4 regions of the Tepidibacillus infernus genome follow, and region 1 is predicted to be linked to each of the others. Evidence: riboswitches for the same ligand, from Rfam matches in the RefSeq annotation. Region 1 holds a riboswitch; each other region holds the start of a gene.
What was found. A riboswitch is a leader RNA that binds a small molecule or an ion and turns the genes downstream of it on or off. The one in region 1 is predicted to bind S-adenosylmethionine.
Positions count from the first base shown of each region.

Region 1 (8,181 bases):
GGAGCATGAATATGAAGTTTAATTCCTTTTTCCTCCGCTAACGGTTTAAAAGATTGGATAATCTTTTGCACATGGGGACAAAAGTCAAATGTTTCCCTCATCAATTCGATTTGATTGGAGTCTGAGCGTGCTAAAGTAAGTAAATCACCCACCATTTTTGTCATCCGTTTTACTTCATCCCTCATATTAGAAATTAACTTCCGAGAATAATCATCACGTTCTTCAGACCCAGACTCTACCTCCATTTCTAATACATCGATGGACGATAGTAAAACGCTTAACGGGGTTCGTAACTCATGAGAGACATCAGCAGTAAATTGATTTTGTTTCGTGTAGGCCCTTTTGATGGGAATCATCGAACGTTTAGACATCAAATAACTAATGAAGATGGCAATCCCAGAAAATAAAACCGCAAGACTTACTAAAAGAAAAAGTAATTTTTTAAATAAATAGTTGTTATCTGTCACATTTTTCCCCACATAGAGTACACCTACAAATTGACCTTTTACATAGATGGGACGACCAGTCATTAATAATTGAAGGGAGCGCTTCTTGATTAGCTTATCATTCTCTTTGTTTTGAACACGATTAAACTCAAAAAATGATAACGTTTCATAACGAATCTCATTTTCTAGTGGCCTCCAACCCTTCAACATACTTAATAAATCAGATCGTAGAGGACGAACAACTTCATCGCCAAAAATGAGACGACCCTTTGAATCAACAACATAGTAAAAAAATTGATCTTCACCAATCACAATAACATTTTGATTCATAATATTCGTCTGATTCGTTAAACCATATTGTCCCAAATAGCGGATCAAAACACTTAGTTCTTGATCTGCTAAGGTTTGAATATCATCGTGCTCTTGATCAGAAATAATCATGTAAAATACGGAATAAACAACAATAATAAATAGAGTAAGAAAGAAAATAATCATTCCACTATATAAAATCGTGAGACGAATTTGGGTTTTTTTAAAGAGATCCTTTTGCCAACGTTCTCGTAGCTTTGAAAAAAATTTAACCTTCAATTTTATACCCCACCCCACGTATACTTATAATCAATTCCTGTTGATTGAATAACTCTAATTTCTTTCTAATTAATTTAACGGTTGCATCAATGGTCTTATCTGAGACATTTGTATAATATCCCCATACTCGATCTAGGATTACTTCTCGAGTGAGTACTCTACCCTTATTTTTTACCAGCAAGTCTAATAGTTGGAATTCTCGTGGGGTAAGTTGAACCTCTATTTCTTCTCTTTTCACCGTATAGTTGGTCCGATTTAATTCTAGTCCTTGAATTTCCACTTTTTCTTCCATGATTGGTGCATAATTACGTCTAGAAAGGGCTCGAATCCGGGCAAGTAATTCTTCAAATTCAAATGGCTTCACTAGATAATCATCAGCACCAGCATCTAATCCTTGTACTCGGTCATGAACTGCATCTTTTGCGGTAAGCATAAGAATAGCACCTGTATATTTCACTTCTCTTAGACTTTTGCAAACATCGAGTCCACTTTGTATCGGCATCATCCAATCTAAAATAACCACATCGTAGTGTGATTGTAAGGCCTGATCATATGCATTTTTTCCATTTGTTACCCAATCTACATGGTAGTTCCCTTTTTTCTTAAGCATATGTACGATTAATTCACCAAGTCGATCATCGTCCTCAGCTAGTAAAATATTCATCTTTCCATACTCCTTTTTTGTAAATCCTTAATCCTTCTTTAACAACATTCACCTTATCATACCCAAAAGAAAAAATAATGAAAAAAATTATCTTTTTCACTATAATTTCATTCTACTTGTCTATATTAATAACGCAAAATTAAATTTTCAAATCAAAGGAGATGTTTGATCATGAAAAAATTAATTCCCATTACCTTAGGTATTGCGCTTTTAGCAACAGCTGGTTCAGTCTTTGCAAAAACCACAGGTACCGAAGAGGTTCTATCCGCAAAATCGTCTTCAGTAGTTCAATCTTATTATGACCATGGTTGGCATGGAAAAAGTACACCATTTCAAAACGACGAATTACTATCCCTTTTAAAAATCAATGCAGAAACCTTAGCACAAGAATTAAAAGCTGGCAAATCATTAGCTAACATTGCTTCGGAGAAAGGCGTTTCTGAACAAAAAGTGATTGACCTTTTAGTTAAGCAACACGAAGAAAGAATTGATCAAGCCGTTAAATCAGGTAAGATGACAAAGGAACAAGCAGATCAAATCAAATCCACATTACAAGATCGGGTCAAAGCTAGCGTTGAACAAACAGGTGGCTTCAAAAGAGGGTTTTATAAAGGAAAAGCGTTTCATAAAGGAAACTTAGATGATGTAGCAACTACACTGGGTATGTCTCAAGAGGAGCTATTGAGTGAATTAAAAGCAGGTAAATCTATTGCAGAAATCGCTAAAGAAAAAGGCATCGACAAGCAAAAAGTCATTGACTCTCTTCTTGAAAAAGAAAAAGAGCGCATTACCAATTGGATTGATCAACCCTGGAAGATAACGAAAGATAATAAACAAAATTAAGGAAAAAATTGATTTTCGGTAAAAGAAAAGGCTGTTCCTTAAAAAGTCGTTTTAACTGACCTTTTGGAACAGCCCTTTTCATTTTACACTTAAATTATCTTCTTCCTCGAAAGTTTTCGTTTCATTTTTGGTCTTGTTTCATCAATTGCATTTCTTGACTAATGGTATATAATCTTTCTGCCATGGTAGGATGAGAATATAAAAAGATTTTAACGAGTTCTGGCGGATTCGGTTCGGTTAGACTATTCACAGTCAGTTTTTGAAAAGAGGAAATCGCTGCTTCAGCATTTTGAGTCATTTGAATACCATATTGATCTGCTGCACGTTCAGATTGTCTAGAAATCGTATTTTCAATTGGGGAAATGGCAAAGGTAATGACTGAAAAAAGTAACAAAAATAACGGAAGTGAACGAAGATCTCCTACTTTTTGCACTCCCCATGCATAGCCAAAACGATCTACCAACCAGTTGATCAACAGATAAAGTAAATAAAGGAGTATAAATGAAGATAATATAGAACCAAGCAGCATCCAATAAATATGCTTATAAACATAATGCCCCATTTCATGAGCCATCACAAATAATATTTCGTCTTTTTTTAATTTCTGCAACGTGGTATCCCAGAGCACAATCCGTGCATTAGACCCTATTCCTGTTACATAGGCATTCATTGCCGTTGTTTTTTTAGACATATTGACTTGAAAGACTTGGTTAGCTGGAATGTCAGCTTTTTTGGCAATTGCAATAATATCTTCTTTTAATTTTTGATCTTGAAGGGTTTGAAAATCATTAAAGATGGGATCGATGATCACGGGTTGAACAAAAAACATCAAAATGGTGATCGGTATAGAGATAAGCCAAAACCAGAACCACCATTTTTTTGGTGATTTTCTAATCAAAGTGTACAGTAACCAAACCATTGGTACCGTTAAAACGAGGTCAACAAAAAAACTCTTTCCCTTATCCCATATCCATTGCTCAAATGGTTGAATACTAATTCCATACTCTCGAGATATTTTATAGGAGTAATATTGGATGGGAAATTGTAATAATGCAATCAAGAGACTAAGCAGGAACACATAAATACTCGTTTGTACCAATAAGGACCGTTTACTTAACTTATTCGCTATCATGTAAAAACTTGTGGAAAACCCTAATCCCAGAATAATAAGATAGATCGCCCATTCCCATGGTACCCCAATAAAAAATAAAAAGTCCTTTATCCTTGAAAAGATGGTTGCTGTATGGAGCTGCTCAACACTCATGAAACTGGTTGGATCGGCTGGACCACCCACATAAGCCTGTGGTAAATCTTGTTGACTTTGAAATAAATAAAGATACATCAAAACGCCATATATAAGCAAGAAAATTGTAAATCCTATGTAAAACTTTTTCAAACAGCTCGCCTCCTTACATGATCTAATTTATATATATGCAAAGTTGTACAAAAAAACTCCCTTGACAATAAGGGAGTTTTTCAAACAGTTCGCTTTTGCGTGTATTCTTAGAATGCAGGTACAACAGCACCATTATATTTTTCTTCAATAAATTTCTTCACTTCTGGTGAAGTTAAAGCTTCTGCTAATTTTTTAAGATTCTCGTTATCTTTGTCTTCTGTACGAACAGCCAAAACGTTCGCATAAGGTGAATCAGCATCTTCAATAAATAGAGCATCTTTTGTTGGGTTTAATTGTGCTTCTAAAGCATAATTTGTATTGATAACAGAAATGGTTACATCATCTAATGATCTAGGCAACATTGGTGCTTCTAACTCTTTAATTTCAAGATTTTTTGGGTTTTCTACCACATCTTGAACGGTTCCGTTAATGCCAACGCCTTCTTTTAATTTAATTAACCCTGCTTTTTCTAATAAAGCCAAAGCACGTCCACCATTAGTTGGATCGTTTGGAATTGAGACGGTTGCTTTATCCTCTAATTTGGATAAATCATCAACTTTTTTAGAATAGATGCCCATTGGCTCAATATGAACCTTAGCAATATAGGTTAAATCAAGACCACGATCTTTAGAAAAAGACTCAAGATAAGGAACGTGTTGGAAGTAGTTTGCATCAATTTGTTTTTCTGCTAGATCTGTATTTGGTAAAACATAATCTTGATATTCAACAATATCTAATTTAATTCCTTGCTTTTCTAATAAAGGTTTAACGACTTCCAAGATCTCTGCATGTGGTACAGCTGTAGCACCCACTTTTAAAGTCACTTCTTGTTGTTGTCCACCATTTTCACTTGCACCTTGCTGTTCATTAGTTGAACCTGAACCACAAGCGGCTAAAGTTAAACTTAATACTGCAATTAAAAATAAAGCTAAAAACTTTTTCATTTTAAAAAGCCCCCTTATATAATTTTATTTTTTATCTAAAACTTTGGAGAGATAATCTCCAAAACTTTGAACGATTTGAACAAGAATTAAAATAACGGCTGTGGTAACCAGCATAACTGGCATGTTATATCGTTGGTACCCATAGCGGATTGCCATATCACCTAGGCCACCACCACCTACAACACCTGCCATAGCTGAGTAACCAATTAAAGTAACCAAAGTTACTGTAATTCCAGATACAATGGAAGGTAAACTTTCAGGCAAATAGACTTTTCTTATGATTTGCCAGTTACTAGCCCCCATGGATATCGCTGCTTCAACCACTCCCCGGTTCACTTCTCGCAAAGAAGTTTCAACCAAGCGAGCGAAGAAAGGAGCAGCACCGATAATTAAAGGTACAGATGCAGCAGTAGGACCAATACTGATTCCTACAATAAATCTTGTAAAGGGAATCAATAAGACAATCAAAATAATAAAAGGTATCGATCGAAAGATATTAACGATTGCAGCAATCACTTTATTGATTGTCCCATCTTGTAATATTTGGCCTTTGTCGGTTAAAACAAGTAAAATGCCTAACGGCGTTCCTAAGATAACGGTAAATAGTCCAGATAATCCAACCATATACAAGGTTTCCAAAGTGGCTTGCCATAGCTGTAGCCATTCTCTATCCGTTAACACTTTGAACCACCTCCACTTCTACCTGGCAAGACTCTAAGAATTTAATTGATTCTTTTAGTTTTGCTTCAGAAGTTTGAACTTGAATATAAAGTGAGCCATAAGAAGCACCTTGAACATATTGGATATTTCCCTCTAAAATATTGACTTCAATTCCCAAGGTTTGCACCCATTTACTAATAATCGGTTGACTAGCTGTTTCACCAACAAATGTACATTTTAAAATAAAACTATCTTTGTCTAATGGCAAATGCTCAATCGTCTCTTTTGTCCTTTGATGTTCGGTAACTTGTTTTACAAATTCTTTCGTTATTTCTTGTTTCGGATGAGTAAAAACCTCTAGAACAGGACCTTCTTCAACAATTTCCCCACCATCGATCACAGCAACTCGCTGACAAATCTTTTGAATGACATGCATTTCGTGAGTAATTAAAATGATAGTAATTCCCATTCTTTTATTGATCTCTTGTAGCAATTCTAATATAGAATCGGTCGTCTTCGGGTCTAGTGCTGATGTGGCTTCATCACTTAAAAGTACTTTTGGGTTATTCGCCAAAGCTCTTGCAATACCTACCCGTTGCTTTTGTCCACCACTCAACTCAGAAGGATATGCATTGGCTCGCTCGGTCAACCCAACCAAATCGATCAATTCTTTTACCCTCTGATCGATCTCCTTTTTAGGAACCCCTGCGATTTCGAGTGGGAAGGCAATATTTTCTGCAACTGTTCTTGACCAGAGTAAGTTAAAGTGCTGAAAAATCATCCCGATTCCTTGGCGGGCTTTGCGTAGTTCTTCTGGTCGTAATTGATCCATCCTTTGCTCATCGATCCAAACTTCACCTTCTGTTGGACGCTCCAACATATTGATTAAACGGATTAAAGTACTTTTCCCTGCTCCGCTATAACCGATAATGCCATATATTGCCCCTGATTGAATATCCAAGTTAATCTCTTTTAATGCAACCACTTCTTGAGTTTTGGACTTAAATATTTTTTTTACTTTATGAAGTTTTATCATCTATTCACCAACTTCTACTTTCTTCTCAATAAGAAAAGCCCCTTCTGAAAGCATCAGAAAGGACCAGATTATTCGTACAAGTTCCTTCCCTCATCTTTCAGAACAAATTTGTTCTGCAGGAATTGGCACCTTACCATGTACAAAATACATGTTGGTTGCCGGGTTTCATTGGGCCAGTCCCTCCACCTCTCTGGATAAGGAGATATCCATTTATTCACTTTAAACCATTTACGCATTTCAATGCATTAAACACTATACGAATATTAACATCTGCTACAAGCCTATGTCAATTGTTTTTTATTGTTAATTTTCTCCAAACTATAACTAAATTGCATTTGTCTTTTTTGAACGCCTAGAAATAAAATCAATTTTTTTCGCTAATAAATATAGGCTTTTTGTGGAGTTGGATTTGATGGTAATTTTGCTGGTACTTATCATTTGGCGATAACAATGGATGGTTAGTTTTGTAGGTTCATATTTTACAGAATGAATCGCTTTAGCTGGTAAATCAATATAAGCATATTTAGGTTCTAAAAAGCCAATAAATATGCTTTTGCTGTATACGATGATATCCATTTCTGCCAAAAACCGCTGGTAGTCTGTCATCATTTCTTTAATCTTCCCCTGATACAAGATAAAATCAAAGCCATCCGTTTGTAGGGGAATGACATTAGACTGTTTCTTTTCTACGGTTTTTGGTTTTTCAATATAAAAGTAATACCCTAAAACAAGGAGGAGGAGCACAAAAAAAGAGGTGATAAACGAAGTTGCTAAACTCATTGTTTTCTCTCCTTTCATGGGTTTTATCTAGTTATTTCTACCTTGCCCGTTATAATCATCCCTTATTCTGTTCTAACATTGCCATTATTTGTTGAAAAGTAATAGCTAATTTTTGAAAAATAGCGTATATTTAAAGAAAATAAACAGGTAAATACGAATAATATAACAAAAGGAATAGGATAAAAGATCAACTGAGGATAAAGGGAGCGAATGAAAATGAAATTTGTTTGCCCTTTGTGTAATAAAAAAATTAACGATTTTGCTGGTCGCTGTGAAAAATTGATTGAATGGTTTTCAAACCTTGATGGAAAAGGATTATGGAGAATTCGTTATCTCAATCACTATGAATATCAATTCTTAACAGATGAGGATTTTGTGTCTTTACAATCTAAAGAAATGGTGATTCTAGATGAAGCGAATCATTGGCAGGAATTTGACCCCAAGACGCTTTCAGGAGTTAACTCTGTTGGTCAACGCACCTCTATTTTTAGTTAAATTGTCATAAGGAAGAAAAAAGCCACCATTTTAGGCGGCTTAATTTTTATAATTTGCATTTTTAAAAACAATTTTAATGTAATTATCTAATACTTCCTTTGTACTTAATTTTTATAATATCCCCATTCTTTAATGGAATATTCTCTTTTACACCTACAGGAAGAATCTTTTCACCAAACTTTATGAATATTAAATTTATAGGAAGATTCATTTCTAGTGTAAAATTTGTGTCATACGTAATCAACGTTAATTTTTGATCATTTATATTTCCACTTATAATCATAAACCTTACTCTTTCATATTTCCTATTAACTATTTCTTCAAGTTGA
Region 1 covers NZ_JBLWFI010000001.1:1,717,869-1,726,049, forward strand. Annotated here, with positions in the region: gene TEPIDINF_RS08630 (sensor histidine kinase) at 1-1,034, opposite strand, end outside; gene TEPIDINF_RS08635 (response regulator transcription factor) at 1,024-1,698, opposite strand; gene TEPIDINF_RS08640 (hypothetical protein) at 1,870-2,541, shown strand; gene TEPIDINF_RS08645 (M48 family metallopeptidase) at 2,663-3,937, opposite strand; gene TEPIDINF_RS08650 (MetQ/NlpA family ABC transporter substrate-binding protein) at 4,045-4,881, opposite strand; gene TEPIDINF_RS08655 (methionine ABC transporter permease) at 4,906-5,562, opposite strand; gene TEPIDINF_RS08660 (methionine ABC transporter ATP-binding protein) at 5,549-6,577, opposite strand; SAM riboswitch class I at 6,665-6,778, opposite strand; gene TEPIDINF_RS08665 (hypothetical protein) at 6,902-7,357, opposite strand; gene TEPIDINF_RS08670 (hypothetical protein) at 7,574-7,852, shown strand; gene TEPIDINF_RS08675 (hypothetical protein) at 7,935-8,181, opposite strand, start outside.

Region 2 (8,181 bases), 560 kb from region 1:
TATAAGTTGGTAATTTCTCATGTCTTTTTTGTGTTTAAATTACTATTGGAGGTTGATTTTATGTTTAAAAAAATATTTGGTATCCTACAACAAGTAGGAAAATCGCTGATGCTTCCAGTTGCCATCCTGCCTGCAGCGGGAATATTGCTTGCTTTTGGTAATGCATTCCAAAACCCAGCATTAGTGCAAAGGCTTACTTTTTTATCGAATCCGACATTTCAATTAGTTGCAAAAGTGATGGAAGAAGCTGGGGGAATCATCTTTGGAAATTTATCGTTGTTGTTTGCGGTAGGAGTTGCCGTAGGATTAGCTGGAGGTGAAGGGGTAGCAGGACTTGCCGCAATCATTGGTTTCTTAATCATGAATATTACGATGGGTGTCATCTTAGGTGTAACGCCAGATATGGTTGCTGCAGATAAGTCCTATGCCATGGTTGTGGGAATCCCAACCTTACAAACAGGGGTGTTTGGGGGGATCATTGTTGGTATTTTAGCTTCCTATCTGTACAAAAAGTATTACAATATCGAGTTGCCACAGTTTTTAGGGTTCTTTGCTGGTAAGCGTTTTGTACCGATCGTAACCGCTGGATCAGCACTTCTATTAGGGATTCTGATGATTTTTATCTGGCCGCCCATTCAACATGCATTAAATACATTTTCTTATAGCATGATTGATACGAATAGAACCTTAGCTGCCTTTATCTTTGGCTTAATTGAACGTTCGCTCATTCCATTTGGTTTGCATCACATTTTCTACTCACCTTTCTGGTTTGAATTTGGTGAATATGTGAATAAAGCGGGTCAAGTGATTCGTGGTGACCAATCGATCTTCTTTGCTCAGTTAAAGGATGGGGTTCCATTAACGGCAGGTACTTTTATGACAGGAAAATTCCCATTTATGATGTTTGGACTTCCTGCTGCTGCGTTAGCGATGTATCATGAAGCTCGTCCTGAAAAACGCAAATTAGTTGGAGGAATTTTAGCTTCTGCAGCTTTAACCTCTTTTTTAACAGGGATTACAGAGCCAATTGAGTTTACTTTTCTTTTTGTGGCTCCTGCATTATTTGCAGTTCATGCAGTTTTTGCTGGTTTGTCATTTATGATTATGCATATTTTAAATGTAAAGATTGGGATGACCTTCTCAGGTGGAGTGATTGACTATATTTTATTTGGTGTATTACCTAACCGAACAAATTGGTGGTTAGTTATTCCTGTTGGTTTAGTATTTTCTGTTATATACTACTTCGGCTTCCGCTTTGCGATTCGCATTTGGAATTTAAGAACGCCTGGTCGCGAATTAGATGAGGAACAAGTTCAAGGCACTGAAAAGGCTGGTAATTTAGCCGTAGGTGTTTTGAAAGGACTTGGAGGAAAAGAAAATATAGCTAATTTAGATGCATGTATTACACGCTTACGGGTATCTGTTCATGATATCAGTAAAGTAAATAAAGATCTCCTTAAACAGCTTGGTGCTGCAGGTGTTCTAGAAGTAGGAAATAATATTCAAGCCATCTTTGGCCCAAAATCAGATCAATTAAAAGAGCAAATCAAAGCTGTCATCAATGGAAAAAGTCCTGAGGAGATTAAGGATGTGAAAGCAGCTCCATCTACAACAAGTGATATTGAAACAGTAGTCGATGGTGTTGAATTTATCGTTGCTCCTCTAACAGGTGAAGTGATTGACATCACTGAAGTGCCTGATCAAGTTTTTGCAGGGAAAATGATGGGGGATGGCTTCGCTATGAAACCGGAAAAAGGGGAAATCGTTTCACCGATTAAAGGAAAAGTGGTAAATGCATTCCCAACCAAACATGCGATTGGTTTAGTCTCTCATAGTGGATTAGAAGTTTTGATTCATGTGGGAATCGATACCGTGAAACTTGAGGGAAAAGGATTTGAATTATTAGTAAATGAAGGGGATGAAGTTGAAGTAGGTACGTCATTATTAAAGGTTGACCTGTCGTATATTGAAAAACATGCAACTTCAACGATTACACCAATTGTTTTCACAAATTTACAAGAGAACCAGGTATTAAAGGTGAATAAGGGAAAAGCTGTTGCCAAGGAAACAGAGGTTGCAATCATCGATAAGAAAGATTAAAGTTTTATTTAGATAGATGATTAAATAGGGGGAATTTCATTATGGAAAAAGTATTTACAATCAAAAACCCAGCTGGTCTTCATGCAAGACCAGCTACATTATTAGTACAAAAAGCAAGTTCATTCCCTGGAGAAATCACCTTAGTTAAAGGGGATAAAACCGTAAATGCAAAAAGTATTATGGGCGTGATGTCCTTAGGAATTAGACAAGGAGACCAAGTAACCGTGGTAACCAGTGGAGAAAAAGAAGAAGAGGCACTAAATGCAATTGGTGAGATTCTAGAATCTGTCCTTGAGTAATCATTTTTCTTTTAATCATGGGATAAGGGGGTTTGTATAAATGAATTGGACAGGCATTGCAGCATCCTCAGGTATTGCGATGGGGCCAGCCTTTCTTTTGAAAGAAGACAAGATTGAAGTAAAGAAGCATTCCCTTCAAGCAGAGCAAGTGGAGCAAGAAATCAACCGTTTTGAAGAAAAAGTAAAACTAGCGATTGACGAATTGGAACTAATTAAGAAAAAGGCGCTGCAAAAATTAGGGGAAAAGGAAGCAGAAATTTTTTCAGCGCATATTCTTGTGCTACAAGACCCAGAGTATATTGGTGCTGTAAAAGACAAAATTAAGACCGATTTAATCAATGCAGAAGCAGCATTACAAGAGATTACAGATCAATTTATTATGATCTTTGAAAGTATGGATAACGAATATATGAGAGAGCGTGCTGCAGATATTCGTGATGTAAGCAGTAGGGTCTTAAAACGGTTATTAGGGATTAAAGAAATGTCTTTAGATGAGTTTGCAGAGCCGGTCATCTTGATTGCTCATGACTTAACACCATCAGATACTGCCCAATTAAATCGTGAAATGGTAGCAGGCTTTGCTACGAATATTGGAGGAAGAACCTCTCACTCAGCAATTATGGCAAGATCGATGGAGATTCCAGCTGTAGTAGGATTAAAGGATATTCTTGAAAAGACCAATCAAGAGGATTATGTCATTATTGATGGAAATGAGGGAATCGTTTATATCAATCCTGAAAATGATCTGGTTATGGAATACAGAACAAAAAAAGAACAGTATGAAGCGCATTTAGCTGAACTAAAAACCTTAAAAAATGAGGCTTCGATTACTGCAGACGGACATCAAGTTGAAATCGTAGCAAATATCGGCAACCCTCAAGATGGTAAAGGCGCTTTAGAAAATGGAGCAGAAGGGATTGGTTTATTTCGTACCGAATTCCTCTACATGGGTAGAAGTGATTTACCCTCTGAAGAAGAACAGTTTGCAGCTTATAAAACTGTAGCTGAAATGTTTAGTCAAGAAAGCCCTGTTGTGATCAGATCCTTAGATATTGGCGGGGATAAGGAGTTACCTTATCTTAACCTACCAAAGGAAATGAATCCGTTTTTGGGTTATCGGGCGATCCGCTTATGCTTGGACCGAACCGATATTTTCAAAACCCAACTTAGGGCAATTCTTCGGGCAAGTGTATTTGGCAATATTAAATTGATGTATCCCATGATTGCTTCACTTCAAGAGCTTCGCCAAGCCAATCAGGTTTTAGAAGAAGTAAAACAAGAATTAATCAATGAAAAGGTTCCTTTTAATCCAGAAATGGAAGTAGGAATGATGATTGAGATTCCTGCAGCCGCCATTATCGCAGATCAATTAGCTAAAGAAGTGGATTTCTTTAGTATTGGAACCAATGATTTGATTCAATACACGATGGCAGCGGATCGAATGAACGAACAAGTCTCCTATTTGTATCAACCATTCAACCCTGCTGTATTACGTTTGATCCATATGGTGATTCAAGCTGCTCATAAAGAAGGTAAATGGGCTGGAATGTGTGGAGAAATGGCAGGGCATCTTACAGCGATTCCAATTCTTTTAGGAATGGGCTTAGATGAATTTAGCATGAGTGCTTCTTCCGTCCTACCTGCACGATCCCTGATCCGTAAGTTGAATGTGTCTGAAATGAAAAATGTGGCACAAAAAGTATTACAAATGGAAACAGCTGAAGAAATTAAGGAATATGTAGAGCAAGAAGTGTTAGCCAAATTACAGTAAAAACAAATTTTGAGCACATGAGCCCTGTAGCGATATGGGGCTTGTTTTTTATAATAAATGGAAGTTCAATGGTTAGCCTTATCTTATCCAAAAAAGAGAAAGAAGAAATTGCAAGAGAACTAGAGCCGATGCAAAAATAAAAGGAACACGTTAAAGGTGTCCCTTCTGTTTTAAAAGGCTATAATCTGACAGTTGGAGGAACATAGTTTAGTTCTTCATCGAAAGTGATATAATCAAGATTAACCATCAATAAAAGATAACGTCTTCCAGTTTGTGGATCGCTAATAATAATATGATCGCGACCTGCAGCTTCCACACTACCTTTAAATACTTTGGCATTCCATTCTTTATTGTTTTCAAAAGTCATATAAATCGTTGCAATTTTTCCCAAATTAAGTCTTAAAATATTTTCAATATAAGATTGTTCTGCTGGTAAAAGACCAGGCACATCGATTCCTGTTTCAGGTGATGGTGGAATTGGTACCATTGGTTGTTGTGGTACCATTGGTTGCATGTAATCGGGCATATTCATATCATAGGGATTGATTAAATATGAATCATAATAGTATGGATTGTAAGGATACATCGAAATTCAACTCCTCTTTAATAAGTTCGGTAAACGGAAGGGCAATTACTGTAAGTAGGGTGAAAAAAACAATGGTCTTTATAGCGCCCCGCATTGGGTTGGTTATACCATGTTCTTGGGCACGGACCTAGTGGTTCAAAAAACCATAATGCTCGAGTGGCTGGATGGTATTTATTACCTCTAATCACTTTTCTTGCTAGGTGGATATCCTGTGTTCTGGCTCTTTGATAGAAATAAGATTTTTGAACCGCTTCAAATCCACCAGGAGATTGAAAAACCATCTGCTTAACTGTCCGAATGTTTTTAAAGTCTAAACAACTAGCACGTACACGGTTAACTCCAACATTACCGACCATTAGCATGCCAAGCTTCCCTTCACCTTCAGCTTCAGCCCTCATTAATCTAGCCAACAGTTTCACGTCTTTTGAATTAGCTTTTATTACAGCCATTGATTCACCCCGCATATATAGGCTTCCATAACAATATATTTAACCTGTGCAGAATAGGTGATTAAAACAAAGGAATCATTTAAAAAAAATCCCTTGACAATCTGTTTTAATGCATTGTATTCTTGTATTAATCATTTAATTTAATAAAGGAAATTCTTATCCAGAGAGGCGGAGGGACTGGCCCTATGAAGCCCGGCAACCGGTTTAAATAAAACGCGGTGCCAATTCCTGCAGAACATTCATGTTCTGATAGATAAGAAGAGCGGCGATCACCATCTCTTCTTGAAGAGATGGTTTTTTAATCCCTCTTCTTAGGAAGGGGATTTTACTTTTTTAGGGGATTTGAATGGATGAAGAGGAGGAGTAAGGATGGCGGTGGCAGAGATCAATCTTCATTATGAGTATGGAAAAATAGAAATTGGAGATTTAATGCTTGAATCTGGAACGATTTTACCACAAGCTCATATAGCTTATGAGAGGGTAGGCTCCATTGGTGCACCTGTTATATTAGTGTGTCATGGTTTGACAGGAAATCAATTTGCTTATGGAAATGATGGGACATCTGGTTGGTGGTCTGGGATGATTGGCCCCTATCAATGGATTGATACGAATGAGTATCAAGTGATTACGACAAACGTGATTGGTGGATGTAATGGTACAACAGGTCCTTTAAGTATAAACCCTGACAATAAAGAGATTTATCGTGCTTCATTTCCCTTTGTTACCATCAGGGATATGGTTCATGCTCAATACAAAGCATTAAGGAAAATGGGTATTGATCATGTGCATGCAGTGATTGGAGGGTCATTAGGTGGAATGCAAGTTTTGGAATGGGGAATTCTTTACCCTACCTTTATGGATAAGCTATTTCCCCTTGCTGCGACTTCTTATTTAAGTGACTATGCCATCGCTTTTAATGCTATGTCCCGCTTTGCTATTATTTATGACCCTAAATGGAATCATGGAAATTATCCATTGGAAGATAAACCTGATCATGGATTAAGTCTTGCACGTATGTTAGGAATGATTACTTATCGTTCACAAGAGTTGTATAATCAACGTTTTCAGAGGAGCCTTCGTAATGAGTGGGGGAATTCCCACGATGAAATTACGTTTGAAATAGAATCTTATCTTAGTTATCAAGGAGATAAATTAACAAAACGTTTTGATGCCAATAGCTATCTATATTTACTTAAGGCGATGGATAGTCATGACATCGGTCGTGGCCGTGGAGGATGGAAAGAAGCCTTGAAATTATTAAAAGTCCCTATGATCGCAATTGCCTATAAAGGGGATTTGCTTTATCCGCCAGAAAGTTTAAAGGAGCTAACAGAGGCCTATCGTCAATTAGGAGGTCATGCAAATTTTTATGAGATCGATACGATTTATGGCCATGATGGTTTTTTAGTCGAATTTGATAAATGGGGATCGATTGTAAAGGAGGGTTTATATGGAATCGATTAAGGTAGCCTTACTAGGTTTGGGTACGGTGGGAACTGGTGTATATCAAACGATCATTTCCCATCAAAAACAATTACAACATATCTTAGGCAAGTCTGTTGAAGTCGTTGCGATTTTGATTCAGGATATAGAGAAGAAACGAGTTTTGGAGATGAGGGATTCTATTCTCGTTACAACGAATTATCAGGATATTTTACAATTACCTAAATTAGACGTAGTCATTGAAATGATAGGGGGAAGAGATCCTGCCTATCAATATATCATTCAGGCACTCTCAAAAGGTTGTCATGTGATTACAGCAAATAAAGAATTAATGGCATTTAATGGAGCTGAATTAAAGGAAATCGCGAAACAATATGGGGTAATGTTAGCCTTTGAAGCTAGTGTAGCTGGTGGAATTCCTATTATTCGGACGATTAAACAATTGCTTCAAGTGAATCAAATTACAAAAATCCAAGGGATTATAAACGGGACTTCGAATTATATTCTGAGTCAAATGAGGAAAAAACGAATTTCCTTCAAACAGGCGTTAAAGGAAGCACAAGCTGCAGGTTTTGCAGAAGCAGATCCTACAAATGATATTGAGGGCTGGGATACTTTTTATAAATTAATGGTTTTAAGTGACATCATCTTTCCTGAACGACCAAACTGGACTTCAGTGAAAAAGATTGGTGTCTCGGAGGTTACGCTGGAACAATTGGCTCTTGTTGAAGAACTAGGCTTACGAATGAAACTAGTTGCATCACTTTATAAGTCAGATACAGGCTGGAATGTCCGAGTAGAACCAACCTGTTTAGCAGAGTCTAATCCATTGTATAGTGTTGAAGGGGTAGATAATGCGATCATCATTGAAACTGATGTTGTTGGCCGCTTATTTTTACAAGGTCCAGGAGCAGGCTCTCTTCCTACAGCTAGTGCAATTGTAGAGGATTTAGTAGACGTTCTTCAACATCCAACCTATTCCTATCACCATAAAAAGGAAATAGAAACAACGGCCACGGTTACAGAATCAATAGAAAATCCATTTTGGTTAATCATTCATGAGCAACATCATCCAATGACTAGTGCAGATCAAATGTTTTGGCAAGTAAAGCTACACCAATTTGAATTAGAAATGATAAAAAGAGAAACCATCTCTGTACAAAAGGGATTTTTGGTAGGCCATCTGGTAAAGGGGAATGAGGAACAAATTTTAGCATTGAAACAAAACGTAAACCATCGCACAAAAATGATCTATTATCCTGCATTAAGTTGTCATCATGAAGAAAGGGTGGAAGAAGAAGGAATAAAGCTAGGGGGAAGATCATAATGAGTATCTATCAAATTCATGGATTAAAAGAAAAATTAACGTTAGGGAAATTTGTCACCACAGTAGAATTAGAACCGCCCAAAGGAGCAAATCCAATGCCTGTTTTAGAGAAGGCTACCTTTTTGAGGGGGATTGTGGATGCGGTAAATATTGCAGATAGCCCCATGGCTACACTACGAATGAGTCCCATTGCTTTAGCACATGTG
Region 2 covers NZ_JBLWFI010000001.1:2,279,125-2,287,305, reverse strand. Annotated here, with positions in the region: gene ptsG (glucose-specific PTS transporter subunit IIBC) at 61-2,100, shown strand; gene TEPIDINF_RS11420 (HPr family phosphocarrier protein) at 2,142-2,399, shown strand; gene ptsP (phosphoenolpyruvate--protein phosphotransferase) at 2,440-4,170, shown strand; gene gerQ (spore coat protein GerQ) at 4,349-4,756, opposite strand; gene TEPIDINF_RS11405 (cell wall hydrolase) at 4,774-5,205, opposite strand; SAM riboswitch class I at 5,359-5,465, shown strand; gene metX (homoserine O-acetyltransferase MetX) at 5,575-6,669, shown strand; gene TEPIDINF_RS11395 (homoserine dehydrogenase) at 6,656-7,975, shown strand; gene TEPIDINF_RS11390 (methylenetetrahydrofolate reductase) at 7,975-8,181, shown strand, end outside.
Region 2: linked by a shared signal. The riboswitch ahead of metX (homoserine O-acetyltransferase MetX) and the one ahead of TEPIDINF_RS08660 (methionine ABC transporter ATP-binding protein) in region 1 are both predicted to bind S-adenosylmethionine.

Region 3 (8,181 bases), 1.5 Mb from region 1:
ATTAACCGTTTAATGTCTGAAAGGGATACATCAAGTGGGTTGACCTTTTCCATTCGATGGAAACCTAAGACTGCGGATATAGAAGAAGAATTGGATACTAAAGATTTAGTTGATCTTCTTCGTCTTGATTCTAGACTATTAAAAGCAGAAGATATGAATCGTATCACCACCCATTTTCAATCTAAGATCACTCGTGCCAAAGAAGTACTTGAAGAAAAAGGTTATGGAGAAACCTTGCACCAAATGATTAAGGAGATGTTGGATTACCGCAAATGGTTTTCATTCACTCTTTATTACAAAAGGGAAGGAGAACCAAAAAGAGAACTTACAAACAATGTCTTTTATACGTTTAGTGGAGGCGAAAAAGCTATGGCGATGTATATTCCGCTATTTTCTGCAGCTTATTCTAGGTATCTGGAAGCCCGTGATGACGCACCATATATCATCTCTTTAGATGAAGCCTTTGCAGGTGTGGATGAGAATAATATTCGTGATATGTTTGATCTAGTAGAGAAACTAGGGTTTAATTATATCTTTAATTCACAAGCCTTATGGGGAGATTATGACACAGTATCTCAATTATCGATCTGTGAATTAGTTAGACCGAAGAATGCATCTTATGTTACAGTTGTTCGCTACCACTGGGATGGTAGAAGATTGCAACTATTGAAAAGCGAAGGGATTGAAGAAAATCGTCTGGATCAAGAAAAGATAAAGTATATGGTGTAAAAAGAAGTTTAAAGGGGAAGTAATGCATGGATAAGCTAAACCATTTAACCAGTGAAGCGGTAAAATACTTCAAACAGGAGAAAGGTTTTCAAACACTTTTTCAACTATTGATCAACAAATATAAGAGCCTAGGAAGAATTGGGGGAAAAGTTACCATCGTCAATGTGAATGAACAGGAAAAAGAGGTACTTTCCTCTTTTTTTCGTAAGGACTTTTCCAAAGAGAAATCAATCTCCATCTCATTTTCACAGTTTGAAAAGGCACTTGAAAGGACAAAGTTTGCAGGAATTGATGTTAAGGATTTATTAGATGGTTACATTGGACATCCAATCATTTCGCAGGCAGAAGAAAAAGAACGCTATGAACGACTTAAAGCTAATTTTTTTGAGGAATTTAAACAACGATACAACGACCCACTTGCTCAAGGCTTTCTTCAACATATTCAAGAAAAGGGGAATGGAGTAAGAGGATTTCATCTTGCTTATGATAAAGATCGGGATTTATTTAAGAGTCAGTTGGAACAAGTGATAAAAGCCATTTCTATTTTAACGTTTCGTTTAGAGACAGATACTAGAACAAAAGACTATATTCGATTGCCTATCTTTGCCTACCAAGTGACACAAGATCCTCATGGTTTTGACCTGGATACAGATCAAGGTCGGTTTCTTATTGTGGCTTTACAATGGATTCGACAGTTGGAAGACCAAGATTATGAGATGGTAAGTTCGTTGACGGCTGAAGATGTTAGTGAATTGATGCAATATTTTAGAATCATTCGCGATGATATATTGAATTTTGTCACTTGCACTGGTATTTTAGGTTTTTGCGATGATGGGACGCCAGAATCGTTATGGTGGGAGGCATTTAAGGGGAATCATGTTATGAATGTTGCATTAAGGGAATTGATTAAACTCCATTTCTTTATACCCGGTGTTACGTATCATTCAAGAAAAGCCAATGTTGTTTTTGTTGTTGAAAATTCTGGTGTTTTTTCGGCAATCATCGACCAATTACAATTACAAGAGTCTCCACCAATCATATGCACTCATGGGCAATTTAAACTCGCTACCTTGATTTTACTAGATTACCTTGTTCAGAATGATGCTATTATTTATTACTCTGGAGATTATGACCCTGAGGGCCTTCAAATGGCTGAGAGATTAAAAAACCGGTACCCCGAACATGTCCAACTTTGGCATTATGAAGTTGATGAATATATGAAAGCAAAGTCAACCGTTGAATTATCTGATACGCGGCTTAAAAAATTAGAGACAATAACACTAAGTGAATTACTACCATTAAAAGAACAAATAAAGATAGAACGTAAAGCAGGGTATCAGGAAAAGTTAATTCCTAAACTAATAGAAGATATAGAAAAGATGATGGAAGAGTGTTAATACTAGGGGAAATTTTGTGTGTAGGAAATATTTAAGGAGATACTCAATCGCTTTGATCACATTGAGAACCAACTGAATGGTTTTGACGTGGAACTAACGTTTTAAGAGGATATTATGAATTTCCTCTCCAAAAATAGTTAACTATTTAGACACAATATTGACATAGACATGACTAAATTAGAAAGATTATAATTTATAATATACTACACGGGGGTATGGGTATAATTTGTGATGGATTTTTGTTTAGAGAAAATATTGATTTGGACAAATTAAAAAAGAATTAAAATTGAATTAGGATTTATGGGTTTGAGGGGGTGATATGGATGGAAAATATTACATTAGAACTATTTACAAGGCCAACATGAATAGATTGTCAAGCGGCGAAAGAGTTTCTTTCCCAACACAATATTGACTATGTAGAACATGATCTTAGTATTCATCCTGAAAGGGAGGATCTACTAAAAGAGGTTTCTGGTACAAGAATTGTTCCTACCTTTGTTTTTCAAAAACCCGGTTTATTTGGCCTTTTTAAAAAGAAAAAAATACTTATTGGTTTTGAAGTGAACGAAAAAGAAATAAAGAAATTACTTTTAGGATAGATTTTCCATTTGAGTTAACTTTACACCCTTCAATAGATACGGTATAATTTAATACATAAAGGGGGTAGGGGTATGGAAAACTTAAATGAGCATATGCACCCAAATGAGATGAATCAAAAAATTCTTCAACGTTTAAAACGAATCGAGGGACAAGTGCGTGGTATTCACAAGATGGTAGAAGAGGATCGTTATTGTGTAGATGTCTTAATTCAAATTGCAGCTGTACGTGCTGCTTTAGACAAAGTTGGATTATCCTTATTAGAGAGACATACACACGGATGCGTCCAAAAGGCAATTAAATCTGGTAATGGTGATCCTGCGATTGATGAATTGATGGATGTTATTAAATTGTTTATTAAATAGATAGATAGTCATCAAAGGAGTGAGTAAAATGGTGACGGAAGCAAAGGATCTTGGCTATGGTGTAGCAAAGGAAAAAGTAGAATTAGATCTAATTGGAATGACTTGTGCTGCATGTTCCTCACGAATCGAAAAGGGATTAAATAAAATACCAGGTGTTTACTCTGCTACAGTCAACCTGGCGCTGGAAAGAGCAGTTGTCGAATACAATGCTGAAGAAGTAGATGTGGATGATTTTATAAAGAAAGTTAGGGACTTAGGATATGATGGAAAAGTTCATGAGGATGAAGTGGATCAACAATCTGCTAAGGATAAAGAATTAAGTAAAAAGAGAACCAAGTTGATCATTTCTTCTCTCTTATCCCTTCCCCTATTATGGAGTATGTTGGGTCATTTTGGGGTTATGTATTTGGTGCCAGAAATCATCATGAACCCATGGTTTCAACTTCTTTTAGCAACACCAGTTCAATTCTATATTGGTTATCAATTCTATCATGGTGCTTATTCTGCTTTGAAAAATGGTAGTGCTAATATGGATGTCCTTGTTGCATTAGGAACATCTGCTGCTTACTTTTATAGTATTTATGGAATAATTATAGGCACTCATCAACTTTATTTTGAAACGAGTGCAGTCCTGATTACGCTCGTTTTATTTGGTAAATATTTAGAAGCCTTAGCGAAAGGTCGAACATCTGATGCGATTAAAAAATTGATGAGCTTACAAGCAAAGACTGCGATGGTTGAAAGAAACGGAGAACCGATTGAAGTTCCAATTAAAGAAGTGGTAAAAGGAGATATCATCATTGTTCGCCCTGGGGAAAAAATCCCTGTTGATGGTGAAATTATCGAGGGCTATTCGTCTGTTGATGAATCCATGATTACAGGGGAAAGTATTCCAGTCGATAAGAAAGTTGGCGATATTGTCATTGGGGCTACAATCAATAAGCATGGTTCTTTTAAGTTTAAAGCGACAAAGGTTGGGAAAGATACAGCCTTAGCACAAATTATTAAAGCGGTAGAACAAGCCAATAGTACGAAAGCACCCATTCAACGGATGGCTGATGTGATTTCGGGGATATTCGTGCCGATTGTTGTGGCCATCGCTATTTTAACCTTCTTAGGTTATTACTTCTGGCTAGATCCTAACAATTTTGAACATGCCTTAGTGAATGCGATAGCCGTTCTCGTTATTGCTTGTCCATGTGCATTAGGTTTAGCAACACCAACTTCTATTATGGTTGGGACCGGTAAAGCAGCTGAACATGGGATTCTTTTCAAAGGTGGAGAACACTTAGAAAACACTAAAAAAATCAATGCGATTGTATTAGATAAAACAGGCACCATTACCAAAGGGGAGCCTGAATTAACAGATTATATTCCGATTGATGCAAGTGAACAGGAATTATTACAATATGCTGGTTCCATTGAAAAAACGTCTGAACATCCGATTGGTAAGGCAATTGCTAAAGGCGTAGAAGAAAAAGGAATCGACTTGCTTCAAGTCAAAGATTTTGAGATTCTTCCTGGCAAAGGTTTAAAAGCAAAAGTGAACGATACGATGGTTTATGTGGGAACACGTAAATTAGTAAGAGAAATTGGACTTGATCCAGCAGCTATTGAAGAAAAAATGGCTCAATTAGAAGCACAAGGGAAAACAGTTGTTTTAGTTGCTACTCCTGATAAATTATTAGGAATCCTTGCAGTGGCTGATACGGTAAAAGCTGACTCAAAAGAAGCCATTGCCAAATTAAAAGAAATGGGTATCAAAGTCGTGATGATTACCGGGGATAATCAACGTACCGCAAAAAGTATAGCTCAAGAAGTGGGTGTTGATGAAGTTCGTGCAGAAGTAATGCCTGAAGATAAGGCAAAAGAAGTTGAATCCTTAAAAACTCAAGGATATACAGTTGCCATGGTTGGCGATGGCATCAATGATGCTCCAGCATTAGCTACTGCAGATGTAGGGATGGCAATTGGAACTGGAACAGATATAGCGATTGAAGCAGCCGATGTTACCTTAATTGGTGGGAGCTTAAAAGGGGTTGCAGATGCAATCTATATTAGTAAACAGACCTTAAAAAATATTAAGCAGAATCTATTTGCTTCTTTATTCTACAATTCAATTAGTATTCCAGTAGCAATGGCAGGTCTATTAGCACCTTGGATTGCAGGAGCTGCGATGGCAATGAGTTCTGTCTCAGTCGTTCTTAACTCCTTACGATTAAAAAATATTAAATTTTAAAAAAACAAGGTTATTGACTATTGTTTGTTACCCTAACAAGGGTTTCATATAATCATTCATCTATAATGGAGGGATTTTAAATGGAAAAAGTAATTAAAGTAGAAGGTATGACATGTAATCATTGCAAAATGGCGGTAGAAGGGGCACTAAAAAAATTAGCAGGGGTCTCCAATGCGGTTGTTAGTCTTGAGAACAAAAATGTAACGGTTTCTTTCGATGAGGGAAAAGTAACTTTTGAACAAATGAAAGAAGCGATCGAAGACCAAGGCTATGATGTTGTTGCATAATTAGAATAATCATGAAAAAACTTTTTGATTGTAGCACATTAATGGATTGACGATTTTCTATGAATCACAGTATGATCAATTACATATTATCACGTTCTTATCCAGAGTGGTGGAGGGACTGGCCCAATGAAACCCGGCAACCGATTTGTATGATACGGTGCTAATTCCAGCAGAACAATTTGTTCTGAAAGATAAGAAGAGTTATCTTAACACCTCTTCTTATGAGGTGTTTTTTCTTGCAATATGCAAGGACAATCCTGACTAAATTAGTCAAGTTTATACGTTAAAGGGGGAAATGGAATTGGTAAAAATTTTAGGGGCACGCCGATTACGGTGGGTAGGGATGTTTGTAATGATCATTTCTTTATTTTTAACCGCCTGTGGAGCAAACAAGGAGCAGCAAGCAAATACAAATCCACAAACAAAAGAAAAGCTACGTATTGGTTATTTAAACGTGATGGATGATGCTCAAGTGATGCTTGCTTATGATGCAGGTTTTTATGAAAAGAATGGGTTAGAAGTGGAAGTTCAAATCTTTAATAGTGGGCCTGAAATGATTAAAGCGATTGTTGGAGGACAATTAGACGCAGGGGTGCTTGGATTTACAAATGCTGTTACATGGGCTGATAAAGGTGCTGATTTAAAAGTAATCAGCGGTGCGCAAATGGGTTATCACAGTCTATTAGTGCGAAGTGATCGTAATATTAAGACGATACCAGATTTGAAAGGAAAGCAACTAGCTACACAGAAACAAGGGAGCACAGCAGACATCGTGCTAAATGGTGTTGTACTGAAAGAGGGTAATCTTACACGTAATGATGTGAATATGGTTTATGTTTCACCAAGTGTGGCGATCCAATCCTTAACAGCTGGGAAAGTAGATGCTGCTTTTCTCTTTGAACCATATGATCGAATTGCTCGTAAAACCATTCCTGTAACGCCACTTTATGATGTTGGAGAAGAATGGCCTTTCCCATGTATGGTGGCAATAACCTCAGGAAAAATTCTTCAAGAAAAACAGATTGCGATAAATAAGATGTTAGATGCTCAAAAAGAAGCGATTGAGATGTTAGAAAATCAACCAAAAGAAGCAGCAAAAATATTGGCAAAACGTTTTATTGAAACAGAAACCATCGATACAACAAATGGGAGAATCAATTCAGTAGACTTAATCGCTGAAGCAATTGAAGCTCAAACCTTTAATTGGGAAATTACTCAAGAGAATATTCAACAAATGAAAGATATTGTACAAATGATGGTAGATCAACAAATGCTATCAAAACCTCTAAATGTAGAGGATATTCTTGATTTATCTTGGCAAAACAAAAAACAATCTTAAGATGGTGACTTCAAGTGAAAAAAGAATCACAAATCATCAAGTCTATTGCTAATCAAACCATATTAAAACCGAATAAAAAGGTCAAGCGTCTAAGTATAAAATCGACACTTCCATATGTTTATGCGATTGTTACACTACTCGCTATATGGCAAATTACCGCATGGTTTTTACCAAACTTTTTATTACCAGATGTAGTTAATGTCTTTCAGCGATTTCTTAGTGAAGTAAAAGATCCAGCATTTTTAGACAGCATTCAAAGTAGTCTAATTCGATTAATCATTGGGTATCCTTTAGCTTGTCTTCTAGGTTCTTTATTTGGCTTATTGTCTGGTTTATCGAAGGGATTTAAAATCTATCTAAAAAATGTAATTTCAATATTGCAATCAATCCCTCCAATAACGTGGATTCCATTTTTAGTTATTTTATTTGGGTTTGGCGATCTTCCTATTATCATCGTGATCACGATTGCCAGTTTCTTTCCTATGGCTTTAGCGATGATTAATGCGACAGAAAATATAAATCGCACTCATCTCGAACTAGCAAAGGTATTAGGTGCGAATAAAAAACAATTAGTAACAAAAGTTTTTCTGCCTGAAACCTTTCCATCTTTTTTAACAGGTGCTCAAGTTGCTTTTGGCAATGCTTGGAGATCGCTTGTGGCTAGTGAAATGGTTGGAGGAGCAGCAGTTGGTCTTGGTTGGTCGATTAGTTATGCAGGGGAAATTGCCGATATGGAAGGAGTTCTTCTTAATATTGTAGTGATTGGTGGGATCGCCCTCATTCTAGATCATCTTGTTCTTGAGCAGTTAAAAAGGAAATTTCTTCGGTGGCGTGATCTGACAGGAGGAGGGGGTTCAGTATAATGCAAACAATCAAGTTGGAGAATGTTAGTAAATCTTTTGGCGATTTAAAGGTATTATCTAATGTGAACTTTTCTGTTGAAAGTGGTGAATTTGTTGCCATCGTCGGTCCTTCAGGTTGTGGAAAGAGCACAGCATTAAGAATGATTGCTGGTTTAGAAAAACCAACCACAGGGAAGGTAATGGCTAATGAACAGATCATTGATCAGCCTGATCCAGAGCGGACTTTAATTTTCCAAGAGCACGCTCTATTTCCTTGGCGTACAGTTGGTGAAAATGTAGAGTTTGGTTTAGAGCTAGCAAATGTTGCTAAAGAAGAAAGGGAAGCACGTATTCAAGCGATTCTTATCAAAGTTGGATTAACAGAT
Region 3 covers NZ_JBLWFI010000001.1:192,801-200,981, forward strand. Annotated here, with positions in the region: gene TEPIDINF_RS01015 (TIGR02680 family protein) at 1-729, shown strand, start outside; gene TEPIDINF_RS01020 (TIGR02679 family protein) at 756-2,126, shown strand; gene TEPIDINF_RS01025 (glutaredoxin family protein) at 2,492-2,725, shown strand; gene TEPIDINF_RS01030 (metal-sensitive transcriptional regulator) at 2,798-3,088, shown strand; gene TEPIDINF_RS01035 (heavy metal translocating P-type ATPase) at 3,117-5,327, shown strand; gene copZ (copper chaperone CopZ) at 5,408-5,614, shown strand; SAM riboswitch class I at 5,709-5,812, shown strand; gene TEPIDINF_RS01045 (ABC transporter substrate-binding protein) at 5,910-6,953, shown strand; gene TEPIDINF_RS01050 (ABC transporter permease) at 6,968-7,816, shown strand; gene TEPIDINF_RS01055 (ABC transporter ATP-binding protein) at 7,816-8,181, shown strand, end outside.
Region 3: linked by a shared signal. The riboswitch ahead of TEPIDINF_RS01045 (ABC transporter substrate-binding protein) and the one ahead of TEPIDINF_RS08660 (methionine ABC transporter ATP-binding protein) in region 1 are both predicted to bind S-adenosylmethionine.

Region 4 (8,181 bases), 1.3 Mb from region 1:
TTGTAAATGGAATGCTCTATGCTTTTGAGTAAATCTATAAGTGCCGCTTGATTTCCTGTTTTTGCTAGTTGAACTAATTCTATATGATTCAAGATGCCTTAGCCCTCCTCTCTCAATTGACGAATCTTCGTTATATTTTGTTGCTGAATTTCATCATTTTTTATCTTTTTTTCAATCCGAAATCCATCATTATTGATATAAATCATGATGGCTCCATCTTGGTCTGTTCTCCATATGTTAATGTTTTGCTCTTGTAATCGTTGAACCACCTCATTAGAAGGGTGGCGATACAAGTTATTTTCTCCCACAGATATGACCGCTTCTTTTGGCTCTAGTGATTGTAACCAAAGATCTGATGTAGAGGTTTTACTTCCATGATGTCCAACTTTCAAAATATCAATAGGCTTCACATGATAAGTATCTAATATCTTGTACTCGCCTATTTCTTCTAAATCCCCGGGTAGTGCTATTGATGTATCGTAAAGTTTTAAAAAGGCCACTAACATGTGATCATTTTCTTTTAAAGAACCAGAGATATCGATTGGAATAAAAGTAAAGACTGACTCATTGTCTAGTTTAACATGTTGGATCTGATTAACGTGAATGATTTTTATTTTCTTTTCTATTAACTTCTTTTGAAGTTCCTTGCCCAGTTCAGTCCTAGGAAACTCTTTGCCTACGACGAATGTTCGAATCTCTAGTTGGTCAACTAAGGAAAGATACCCACCAATATGATCTTGATCTTCATGGGTTAAAACCGCCATATCCAAAACATCAATTCCCATAAAATGTAAATATGGTAAGATGATGTCTTCACCTGTGTCAAATTGATTCTTTCTTTTTTGCCAATCTTCTTTTTGAAAGGTTAGTGTTCCCCCAGCATCAATAAGCACTTGATCATTCCCTGGAGTCTGAATCAGAATACTGTCCCCTTGACCAACATCAATAAAAGTGACCATACCTTGCTTTGGCAAAAAAACTGGAATGATAAGCGCAACAACCAATAATAATATACTTATTTTCTCAAGTAGAAAGATTTTCTTTTTCAGATCATAGGAAATAAAAGCATTCTTCACTTCGTTTCTGATCAGTATCCAAAAAAACAGGGTATAGAGTAAAACAACTTTTATAAAGGGAAAATAGCCATAAAAATGAAATACAGAGAGTTTAGAAAATAGGTGAATAACCTCAAATAACTGACTTAATGTCCAGTTTAGAATACTTGCTAGCGGTTCAATAAGATTGAAAGAAAAAAAACTAAAAAAGAGCAAAGCAAAGCTAACCGGTATCACCATGCTAAAGATCGGCACAAAAAGAAAATTGCCTAACCATGATAGCAGCGAATACTGGTGAAAATAATAGAAGGCCAATGGAAATGAAGCGAATTGTGTGATGATTAGCACAGTCAAGGTAGACCTTAACCACCTTTGCTTAATCGGAATCCGTTTCTCCACTCTAGAATATCCCCAGATTAAGGTAAGGGTGACAACAAACGATAATTGAAATCCTATATCATAAATCCACATCGGTTGATAAAATGTCATTAGTATAAAAGCAGTTGCTAACGATTGTAGGGAAAATAAAGCACGTTTATAAATAAGACCATAAAACATCAATAAAGCCATTAAAGTGGCTCGAACAACAGAAGCACTTGCTCCTGTTAAAAACATATATCCAATTAAGACAAATCCTGCAGTTATAGCGATATGTTCACGTGTCAAGCCAATCTTTGTTAAAAGCCAGAAAATAACAAAGGTAATCATGGATAAATGTAAGCCTGAAATCGCCAAAAGATGGCTAAGCCCAAGAATAGAAAAATCCTCTTTAAGTTCCTCAGAGATTTGCTGATCTTCTCCTAATAGTAAGGCCTTTAAAAAACCAGCATTAGGTTCTGTATACAACTGATCGATTTGTAACGTTAATTTATCTTTCACACGGTTTAGGCTTGCCAACAAGCTAAATCGATCTGACACCTTTATCGTAGATGGCTGGTCTACTTCCACCTTCCAATAGACCCCACGTTTTTCTAAATAGTTGCGATAATCAAACTGTCCCGGGTTTTTGGCAGTTTGTGGCTTTTCCAACTTTCCATACAACATGATGCCCATGCCATTTTCCCACTCATGAACCTTCTGCAGTTCAGATTTTGTTCTAAGATAGATGTAAACAAGGACTTTTTCTTTAGAATTGATTGGAACTTCTTTTTGATCCCATTGATAGGAGATGGGACTTACCATCAATTTAACTAAATCACCATCAATCATTGGTGTTGCAGCAATATAGCCTCGGATTCCAATCTCTTGATCCTCTTGTACAAATTCATTTGAGAGTTGTGTCTGGTGTTGATCTTGATACAGAGTCATTCGAAAAAATGCAAAAATTATAACAGCAAATATTAACCATACTAGCCAATATTTTGACTTTCTATAGTAAGAGCCAATTGATAAGGCTACTAATAAGAAACCTAAACCTAAGCCAATAACCCAAATAAATAGGGATAGGTCAATCTGATAATAGCCAAGATAAAGACCAGTAAGCCAAAATAATGATAATAAGAATAAAGGATACCTTTGCATCAGGAAACATCTACCTCACATTACATGATTCCTATAGATAATTCTCTCTATTTCCTTGTTTCCCTTCCTTTTTTATCATGAAAAAAACCCTCCATCATTACTGAGGAAGGGCTGGCACACTATTTCTTAAATATTGTCGATATTGAATCTTTGCTTCATTAAAAAGGGCAGAAACTTTAGGATGGTCTTTTTCATAGACTCGCTCATATACAACTTCTTTGATACCGCTATTTGCTAACATCTTCGCACAGTTATAGCAAGGGGAATCCGTTACAAAAACAGTAGCATCTTCTCGATCCTCGCGATTGGTAAACAAAACTAAATTTACTTCTGCATGAATGGTTCGAATACATCTTTCTTTTTCTACACCATTTTCATGATAGTGTTCGATTAGACACCCCTGTTCGTAGCAATCAGCGACCCCTGAGGGGCTTCCGTTGTAGCCTGTACCCAGCAATTTCTTGTTTTTAACAAGGATTGCTCCAACATGTCTTCTCGGACAAGTTGCTCTTTCAGCGACGGTAAAGGCCAAATCCATAAAATATTCATCCCAGCTTTTACGGTAATGCTGATCTTTTTGCTCTTTTTCTTTTCCCATCCTAAACTTCATTCCTTTAAAAGAATAATCTTCCATGTTCAATCTTTATACAGCGATCCATAACCACTTTTAAACCTTTATCAGAAGCTTCCTTGGCCGCTTTTTCATTAACCACACCTAATTGGAACCAAATTGATTTTGCTCCGATTTCAATCGCCTCTTCTACAACAGGCATGACTTGATCAGCACGACGGAATACATCAACCATATCGACTGTCCCTTTAATTTCTTTTAAGGAGGCAACAGCTTTTACTCCTAATACTTCATCGATGGTTGGATTGACTGGAATAATCTCAAAACCATGATTTAATAAATACTCAGCCACTCTATAGCTATCACGATCAGGTTTATTGGATAATCCTACAATTGCGATACGTTTTGTTTCTTGAATCAGTTCTTTGATTTGTTCATTTGTTGTTAAAAGACTCATGGAAAGCTCCCCTTTTTATCATTTACCTATACAATATTGTATTTCTTAGGAATAAGTCAATAATTATTCTGCTAGAGCCTGTTCAAGATCAGCTAATAAGTCATTAATATCTTCGATTCCAACAGATACTCGAACTAAATCATCTGATACACCTGCAGCTATCTTTTGTTCGTTTGTTAACTGGTGATGAGTTGAACTACTTGGATGGATAACTAAGGATCTAACATCACCTACATTTGCAGCATGGGTAAATAATTGAACCTTATCGATGAAGCGTTTTGCTGCTTCATATCCACCTTTTACACCAAAGGTCAGGATACCTCCTTGCCCATGATCTAAATATTTCTTGGCTAAGGTATAGGTTGAATGATTCTCTAAACCAGGATAATTCACCCATTCAACTTGCGGATGCTGAGATAAAAAGTTTGCTACAGCTAACGCATTTGTACTATGTCTTTCCATGCGAAGAGAAAGCGTTTCTAACCCTTGAATTAACAGAAATGCATTAAATGGTGCCATGGTTGCACCAATATCCCGATTTAATTGTGCCTTCAATTTTGTAATATATGCCTGTTTTCCGACATGTTCTATATAGCTTAGTCCATGGTAGGCAGGATCTGGATCGCTTAATCGCCTAAATTTCCCATTGTCCCATGGAAATTTTCCACTATCTACGACAACTCCCCCGATCGTATTACCATGCCCTCCAATATATTTGGTTGTGGAATGGATCACAAGATCTGCCCCAAAATCAAATGGACGTAATAATACAGGGGTTGCAAATGTATTATCCACAATCAATGGAACTCCATTTTGATGTGCTAAATTAGCTAATTCCTCTATATCTGGAACATCTAAAGAAGGATTACTAATGGACTCAATATAAAAAGCTTTCGTTCTTTCATTCACATGCTTTTGCCATTGATCTAAATCATTTTGATCTACAAAATGAATCGTAATTCCTAATCTTTGTAATGTATATGTAAATAAGGTGATGGTACCCCCATACAAGTTTTTGGAAGCAATGATTTCATCTCCAGTTTCAGCAATATTAAGAATAGATAATAATGCTGCCGATTGTCCAGAAGCAGTAACTAAGGCACCTACTCCTCCTTCTAAAGCTGCCAAACGTTGTTCTAATAGATCTGTTGTTGGGTTACTAATTCGGCTATAAATATTACCTTCTTGTTCCATATTAAACAGGGCAGCAGAATGCTCTGAATTCTCAAATTGGTAGGCTGCCGTTTGATAGATTGGAACATTTGTCGCCCCTAAGTGTTTACTTGCAGTATACCCTCCATGAATTGCTAATGTTGCTAGTCCTTTCTCTTCTTTCCTTAATTCTGTCATTTTTAATTCCTCCTTAGAAAAAAATAAAACCTCTTTCAAAGAGAAAGAGGTGTAAAACCTAATTCTCTTATCTTTCAGACTTTCGTCTGCTGGAATTAGCACCTTCACAATTAACTTGTGGGGTTGCCGGGCTTCTTCGGGCCAGTCCCTCCGCCACTCTGGATAAGAGTTTATTATGTAATTGTAAAATATTATAACACATTATTCTGTTAATGCACTGAAATTTTTTCTTTTATTTGTTCAAAAGTTTTTTGGCCGATTCCTGGCACATTCATCAGATCTTCAATCGTCTGAAATTTACCTTGTTTTGTTCGGTATTCTATAATAGCTTTTGCCTTAGCAGGACCAATTCCATCTAATTGCATCAGCTCTTCTTCACTTGCTTGGTTGATGGAAATTGTTTCAGCATTTGATTCAAAAGATACACCTAATCCAGAAGATACACCATTTAGTGTTTCTCCTTGAACAGGGACAAAAATGACCATTTCATCTGCGATTTTTTGAGCTAAATTGACTTGGTTTAAATCTGCATTTGCTAAGGTCCCTCCAGCAAGATCTAACGCTTCTTTTACCCTTGACCCCTCTGTTAATTGGTAGATTCCTGGTTTTGCTACTGCTCCTTTCACATCAACTACTATCTTCTTAGGATTTGTCATTTCCGTTTGCTTTACTTCTCCTTGTGGGGTATCCCCTTTTTCGGTGGATAACTCAACTAAAGGTTCATCCGCAAACGTAGGTGGCTGTTTTTGATGATAAGAGATGTATTGACTAATGATGATAAGTAAAAAAATAATCAACAGTCCGAGTAAGACTTTTTCTCTTTTTGTAAACCGTATATTTGGGAGACTTCCCATTCTTCTTCCCCTTTCTACTACTGCATTTTTTTAATTATTGATATAAAATAATAGAATCAAAAGGTTGAGGTGATAAAATGAATAGCGTTCATTTGGAAATATCAAAAAAAGTAAATGAAAAAGTTCATGCCATCGAAGTATATAAACAAATGGATCAGCAGCGTGAACGGATTATAGATGAATTACTAACCGAATATAAAATAGGAAAAAATGTAGATTTAACTAAGTTAAATCAATGGACTAATGAAATGAATCGATACGCACTAAAGAATCAGCTTCCTTCTCGAAAAGAAGTAACAATGGAAATGTTCACAGCATATGCGAATAAAATGAAAACACATTCCTAATATTTGATAAAAAGCATAAATTTCCTGCTTTTTGTACAAAAAGACTACTGGTTTGTCCAGTAGTCTTTCTTATGATTTATTAGCTAACAACAATATTGACCAGTTTTCCTGGAACGACAATCACTTTACGGACTTCTTTACCAGCCTTCCATTCTTCTAATCTTGGATCAGAAAGAACTTCCTTTTCTAACTCCTCTTTGGAATAGGAAGTCGGAACAACCATTTTTCCTTTGATTTTTCCATTGATTTGTACTGCAATTTCCACTTCATCTAACACTAAATACTCTTCTTGATATGTTGGCCATTTTTCTTTATGAATACTTTCCCTTTGTCCCATCATTTGCCACAATTCTTCTGCCAGATGTGGTGTCATCGGAGCAAGTAGAATGACAGTGGTTTCAATCGCTTCTTTTAGCAACCCTTTATTGCCATCCTCTGGATAAACATAAATTTTGTTTACTAACTCCATAATTGCGCTAATTGCTGTGTTAAAGTTATCTCTTTCATCAATATCTTCAGTTACTCGTTTGATGGTAAGATGAATCATGCGGCGAAGCTCTTTTTCCGCATCAGTTTCCACTTGGTATGGATAAGTCTGTGTAAGGGTTTCTAGATGCTGTTGTACCATTCTCCACACACGATTTAAGAAGCGATGACTTCCCTCTACTCCTGAATCGCTCCAATCTAGATCTCGATCAGGTGGTGCAGCAAATAGGATAAATAGACGCCCTGTATCAGCACCATATTTTTCAATGATCTCATTTGGACTAACGACATTCCCTTTTGATTTGGACATTTTTGCTCCGTCTTTAAGTACCATTCCTTGAGTAAGAAGGGACTTAAAAGGCTCTTGGAATGAAATAAGACCTGCATCATAAAATACTTTTGTAAAGAAACGTGAATAGAGTAGATGCAATACAGCGTGTTCAATTCCACCAATATATTCATCAACTGGAAGCCATTTATTTACTTGTCTTGAATCAAATGGTTTGATCTCTTCATGAGGGCTTGCGTAACGGAAGTAATACCATGATGAATCAATAAATGTATCCATCGTATCTGTTTCTCGGTGAGCAGAACCCCCACATTTCGGACAAGTTGTATGAACAAATGCTTCTGAAGTGGTTAAAGGATTATCTTTACCGTTAAACACTACGTCTTCTGGCAAAATAACAGGTAATTGCTCAAGAGGAACGGGTACATTTCCACATGTTTCACAATACACCATTGGAATAGGTGTTCCCCAATAACGTTGACGAGAAATAAGCCAATCACGTAAACGATAAGATACAGTTAATTTTCCTTTACCTATTTTTTCAAGATATTCACCAATTGTTCGAATTGCTTCCCTATTGTTTAAACCATTAAATTGATCTGAATTTACAAGAACTCCATCCTCTGTATATGCCCCAGTCATTTGTTCTAGTGTATAAGGTTCACCCTCTTTAGACTGAACCACAATTTTAATGGGAAGTTGATATTTTTTTGCAAATAAGAAGTCACGCTCATCGTGAGCAGGAACTCCCATAACAGCCCCTGTACCATAATCCATTAACACATAGTTAGCTACCCAGATTGGAATATCTGCCCCTGTTAACGGGTGTTTGGCATAGGTTCCAGTAAAATAACCCACTTTCTCCACTTCAGTAGAGGTACGGGTAATTTCATTTACCTTTTTCAATTCTTCAATAAACTCAAGAATTGCCTTTTCATTCTCTTTCCCTGCAATCAATTGGGGGACAAGAGGATGTTCCGGTGCAACAACCATATAGGTTACACCATATAAAGTGTCTGGGCGAGTTGTAAACACTGAAATCTTCGTATCCTCTAATGCTGGAACAGTAAAAACCACTTCTGCTCCTTCACTTTTACCAATCCAGTTTTTTTGCATCATTTTTACTTTATCAGGCCAACCCTCTAATTGGTCTAAATCTTGAAGTAAGCGTTCCGCATAATCAGTGATACGGAAGAACCATTGGTTTAATTCTTTTTTGGTCACTTCGCTATCACAACGCCAACATTTCCC
Region 4 covers NZ_JBLWFI010000001.1:444,726-452,906, reverse strand. Annotated here, with positions in the region: gene TEPIDINF_RS02250 (RNA polymerase sigma factor) at 1-92, opposite strand, end outside; gene TEPIDINF_RS02245 (DNA internalization-related competence protein ComEC/Rec2) at 99-2,576, opposite strand; gene TEPIDINF_RS02240 (deoxycytidylate deaminase) at 2,674-3,174, opposite strand; gene TEPIDINF_RS02235 (CoA-binding protein) at 3,191-3,604, opposite strand; gene TEPIDINF_RS02230 (O-acetylhomoserine aminocarboxypropyltransferase/cysteine synthase family protein) at 3,668-4,954, opposite strand; SAM riboswitch class I at 5,019-5,123, opposite strand; gene TEPIDINF_RS02225 (helix-hairpin-helix domain-containing protein) at 5,164-5,808, opposite strand; gene TEPIDINF_RS02220 (DUF2533 family protein) at 5,886-6,155, shown strand; gene leuS (leucine--tRNA ligase) at 6,235-8,181, opposite strand, start outside.
Region 4: linked by a shared signal. The riboswitch ahead of TEPIDINF_RS02230 (O-acetylhomoserine aminocarboxypropyltransferase/cysteine synthase family protein) and the one ahead of TEPIDINF_RS08660 (methionine ABC transporter ATP-binding protein) in region 1 are both predicted to bind S-adenosylmethionine.